Regions from separate parts of the Enterococcus sp. DIV0210g genome, predicted to be linked through region 2. Evidence: a T-box and tRNA genes for the amino acid it is inferred to sense, from the RefSeq annotation. Region 2 holds a T-box; the other holds one or more tRNA genes.
What was found. The T-box of region 2 lies ahead of tyrS (tyrosine--tRNA ligase). A T-box ahead of a tRNA ligase gene usually reads a tRNA of that ligase, here a tRNA-Tyr.

Region 1 (2,400 bases), 360 kb from region 2:
CAGGAATGGCCGAATTTTATGAGGGCGCAGCAAAAGAGAACCAAGATGCGGCTTTTGTAGTGATTGGCACAGGAATCGGCGGCGCGCTGTTCACAAAAGGACAACTGTCAAAAGGTGCTCATCTTTATGGCGGCGAATTTGGTCTGATGTTTTTAGAAAACGATAAAACGTTCAGTGAGTTAGGAACAGCTGTTCAGATGGCTTTTCGTTACTGTGAACGAAAAGGTGTGGACAAAATGACTTACAGCGGAAAAGATGTCTTTCATTTGGCTGAAGAAGGTGATCCGATCGCGCAAGAAGAAGTCAGCGCCTTTTATGAGTATTTGACTAAAGGATTGTTCAGTATCCAGTTTTCTTTTGATCCAGAAGTCATTGTTTTAGGAGGCGGCGTCTCTGCCAAAGAAGGATTGCTTGATGAAATCAATCAGCGCATGGAAAGGTTGCTGGAGAAGTACGGATTATATGATTTTGTGCCCAGAATCGTTCTTTGCGATTATCGAAATGATGCAAACCTTGTCGGCGCAGCGGCTAATTATTTTGCGCGGCAGCAAAGAGAGGTATAGTTTTTTTAAAGAACAGATTTACTTCACAGCAAATCGCTCGTGAAGTATCTTTTTTTTATCGAAATATGGTAAAATGAGCGGGAGGTGAATTTTATGTCAAAAAAGAATAAAGATATCGAAGTACGGATCGAGGAAACAGAAAAAGCCATCAAAGGAACCAAATATGCAGTCACTCAGTTATTTATTGGGAAAAAAATGATTGGCGAGATCTTAGCTTATGGACCAAAAGATTTTGTTGTATTTATGAATGAAGAAGAAGTTGGCCGTGAAAAAAGCGTTGATAATGCTATAGAAACCATCATTCGCCAATGGAATCTGCACGATTAAAAAAATATCAAAAAAATTTTCAATAAAGGGTTGCAAAAAACTGAAAAATTAGGTATTATAACTAAGTCAGGTTGATACAAACCTTTCGGAGGAGTAGCGAAGTGGCTAAACGCGACGGACTGTAAATCCGTTCCTTAGGGTTCAGTGGTTCGAATCCACTCTCCTCCATTTATCTTTGGGGTATAGCCAAGCGGTAAGGCAAGGGACTTTGACTCCCTCATGCGTTGGTTCGAATCCAGCTACCCCAGTTCGAGTGAAACTAAGCGATCATGCTTAGTTTTTTTTATTGCAAGTACCTATTTCTTGAAGCATCAGCCATTTTAAGCTAAAGTTAAATAAAAGGAATGGAGGATGAGTGAGATGAAATGGAAAGAAAAAGTCGATGAAACAGCTGAGAAGCTTTATGACATGGTCAAATCCGACAAGTACAACATAGAATTGCATCTGCCGAAAAAAGCAGAGAAGATGGTACAAGTCAAAGGAAAACGTCCGACAAGCCATACTAAAAAATGGGCTGCTAAAAACCATTAAAATAACAAGAAAAGCCGGCTGGCATCCTAAAAAGATGTTTTTCGGCTTTTTTGTTATTTTTAACCGATTTGGAAACACAATGAGCAGAAACTACCTGAATTCGAATCGAATGGTTATTTCAGGTTGTTAATTAGGTATATACCAGTTATAATAAAGAAAACGAGCGGAAGGGTGAAAAGTATGACGAATCAATTACCAGTTTATATCCAAATCCATGACCAATTAAAGAATGAGATTGAGAAAGGTGTCTGGAAAATTGGTGATCGCCTTCCTTCTGAACGAGAGCTGGCAGCAAAATTCAATGTAAGCCGCATGACACTTAGACAAGCAATCAAAAATCTGGCAGATGAAGGAATCTTGGAAAGAAAGATTGGTTCCGGTACCTATGTTGCTAGCGAAAAAGTTCAAGAAAAGATGTCAGGGACAACTAGTTTCACTGAAATCATGAAATCGCAAAATCGCATCCCATCAAGTAAGACAGTCTCTTACTTTTTGACTTCTCCAAGTTCTAGCGAGATGGAAAAACTTTCGCTTGATAAAGATGAAACGATCTTGCGGATGGAACGTATCCGTTACGCCGATAATGTACCGATCTGTTTTGAGGTGGCAAGTATTCCGCAAAAATTGATCGAAGGATACAGCAAAGCTGAGATCACTGATTCTTTTTATCATACATTAGAACAAAAAGGCGGAAAAAAAATCGGCCATGCAAACCAAACGATTTCCGCCATGCTGGCTTCTGAGCAGATTGCTGAGTATCTTGAAATCAAAAGAGGCGAAGCAGTCTTGCGTTTGCGCCAAGTTTCTTATTTTGATGATGGTATACCATTTGAATATGTCCGCACACAATATGTCGGCAACCGATTTGAATTCTATTTAGAAAAATAAACCAATAAAAACGCCTGGAAAGTTTATCTTTCCAGGCGTTTTTTGTTTCTTATTTTGGTTTAGGCGTACCATACATTTTTGGTGTAACAGG
Region 2 (2,400 bases):
ATGGAACGGCGCACAACTTAGCTGCTTTAGGTATCCCATTAGCCGCTAAGACAGGTACAGCCGAAATCAAAGAAAAACAAGATGAAAAAGGAACAGAAAACAGCTTCTTGTTCGCGTTCAATCCAGAGAAAAAGAACTATCTTGTGGTCAACTTCTTAGAAGATCGCGGCGAAGGCCAAAGCGCTGCAAATCACAGCGATGCTTTACTCAACTATTTGAACACCTTGAATTGATTTCACTTATAAAAAAGAACAGCCGCACAGTAAATGTGCAGCTGTTCTTTTTCGTTTATAGAATTAGTCCACAACTCTTGCCAAGAAATATTTTTTCTTCCCTTTGCGGATAACTACGAATCGGCCATCAAATTGTTCAGATGGATCAATCATGTATTCTAAGTCTGTGACACGCTCTCCGTTGATGCGGATTGCTCCGTTTTTAACATCTTCCCGAGCTTGACGTTTTGATGGTTCGATTTTTGTTGCGACCAGCAATTCGATGATATTTTCTGGTTGGCTTGAGATTTCAACATTTGGCATTTTTTCAAAACCTTGTGCAATCTCATCTGCTGTCAATTCTTTGATGTTGCCAGAGAATAATGCTTCTGTGATTTTTTGTGCTTCTTTCAGTTCTGCTTCACTGTGGACAAATGTCGTTACTTCTTCTGCTAAACGGCGTTGTGCTTCACGTTTTTCAGGTTCTTCTGCTACTTTTTTCTCCAATTCAGCGATTTCTTCTTGTGAAAGGAACGTAAAGAATTTCAAGTATTTCACTACATCGCGATCATCTTGGTTCAACCAGAATTGATAGAATTCAAATGGTGAAGTTTTCTTTGGATCAAGCCAGATCGCGCCGCCTGCTGTTTTACCGAATTTCGTACCGTCCGCTTTCAGCATCAATGGGATCGTCAAACCAAATCCTTCTGCTTCTGGGCCTTCCAACTTACGCAAAAGATCCAATCCAGCAGTAATATTCCCCCACTGATCTGCTCCTCCGATTTGCAATTGTACATCATGGGTACGGTATAAATGAAGGAAGTCGATCGATTGTAAAATTTGGTAAGTAAATTCTGTAAAGGAGATACCTACTTCTAAACGACTTGAAACGATATCTTTAGCTAACATTGTATTGATATTGAAATGTTTTCCGTAATCTCTTAGAAATTCAAGTAATGAGATTTCTGACAACCAGTCATAGTTGTTCACAAATGTGATGTTTGCACCTTCGCCAAATAGTTTGCGCATTTGATTTGTCAGTGCATCAACATTATGCTGCACTTGTTCCATCGTTTGCAAGACACGTTCTGTTTTTCTTCCGCTTGGGTCGCCGATCGTACCTGTTCCGCCGCCGATCAAGATATATGGATGATGTCCAGCAAGCTGGAACCGTTTCATCATCATGAAAGGAATCAAGTGGCCAATGTGCATAGAATCGCCAGTAGGATCTACACCGCAATAAAGAGAAATACTTTTCTCCTCAACAAGTTCGCGAAGTCTTTCTTCATTTGTCTGCTGATTGATGGCGTCGCGCCATGTTAGTTCGTCAATGATATTCATTCTTTTCCACTCCTAGTTATTTTTTAACAAGCAATTGCTGTTTTTATTTGTAAAACTTGTACAGGACTGCAATAAAAAAATCCCTTGGCAAAAACAGCCAAGGGACGAAAAATCGCGGTACCACCCAATTTATACGTAAAAACGTATCACTCAAGCATTTAACGCTGCCGCGTGACATTTCTGTCAAAGACTCCTGGAATGTACTTCGTTTTAAAGCATGTGCTAGTTCGCAGCAGCCACTAGCTTTCTGAAACATTGGCTTTATCCCTACTTCGTTCCATTCAACATCTTGTTATCTATCCAACTAGTACAATCATAGAGGGCAATATTTTTTTTGTCAATAAAAATTGTACTATTTGCCAAAAATATAAGACAATATGCTTTGGTATTTGGTGCAGCTTCGATACAATTTAGAAGAGAGGTCGTGAAAGAACCGTTCAGCTTCAAGCAGTAACGAAGAAAAACACAAAATAGCTTCTCATATTTTTGTTTTTTTGAGTTACTGCCGAAGAAGCTGGTTCTTGAACACCGTTTATAGAGAGGTCATTTTCTCAGTGTCCTGATCCGAGCGTTAAGACTCTTTTCAGCGGGGAAACAGCTTTTCCATGTTTTTCCGTTGAAAAGCTTAACGCCGAGGAGCAACTGAGAAAATACCGTTGAAGAGAGGTCGTGAGCAGCATGTTCTGCTTCAAGAATTAAGAATGCCAAATTAGAAATAGCACTTCATATTTTTAATTTGGCCGGCTTAATTCCGAAGAAGCAATGCTGGGAACACCGTTTATGGGGAAGTCGTGAAAGAGCCATTCAGCTTCAAGCAGTAACTCAAAAAACATAAAATAGCTTCTCA

Region 1: it encodes a tRNA-Tyr, which carries the amino acid that the T-box ahead of tyrS (tyrosine--tRNA ligase) is inferred to sense. The anticodon was not compared.

The regions. Positions count from the first base shown of each region.
Region 1 covers NZ_CP187903.1:1,791,338-1,793,737, reverse strand. The annotation lists gene IGI64_RS08730 (ROK family protein) at 1-563, shown strand, start outside; gene IGI64_RS08725 (DUF2969 domain-containing protein) at 657-890, shown strand; tRNA gene IGI64_RS08720 (tRNA-Tyr) at 978-1,058, shown strand; tRNA gene IGI64_RS08715 (tRNA-Gln) at 1,067-1,138, shown strand; gene IGI64_RS08710 (hypothetical protein) at 1,251-1,421, shown strand; gene IGI64_RS08705 (GntR family transcriptional regulator) at 1,602-2,309, shown strand; gene IGI64_RS08700 (manganese catalase family protein) at 2,359-2,400, opposite strand, start outside.
Region 2 covers NZ_CP187903.1:2,150,866-2,153,265, forward strand. The annotation lists gene IGI64_RS10420 (penicillin-binding transpeptidase domain-containing protein) at 1-233, shown strand, start outside; gene tyrS (tyrosine--tRNA ligase) at 297-1,553, opposite strand; T-box leader at 1,651-1,847, opposite strand.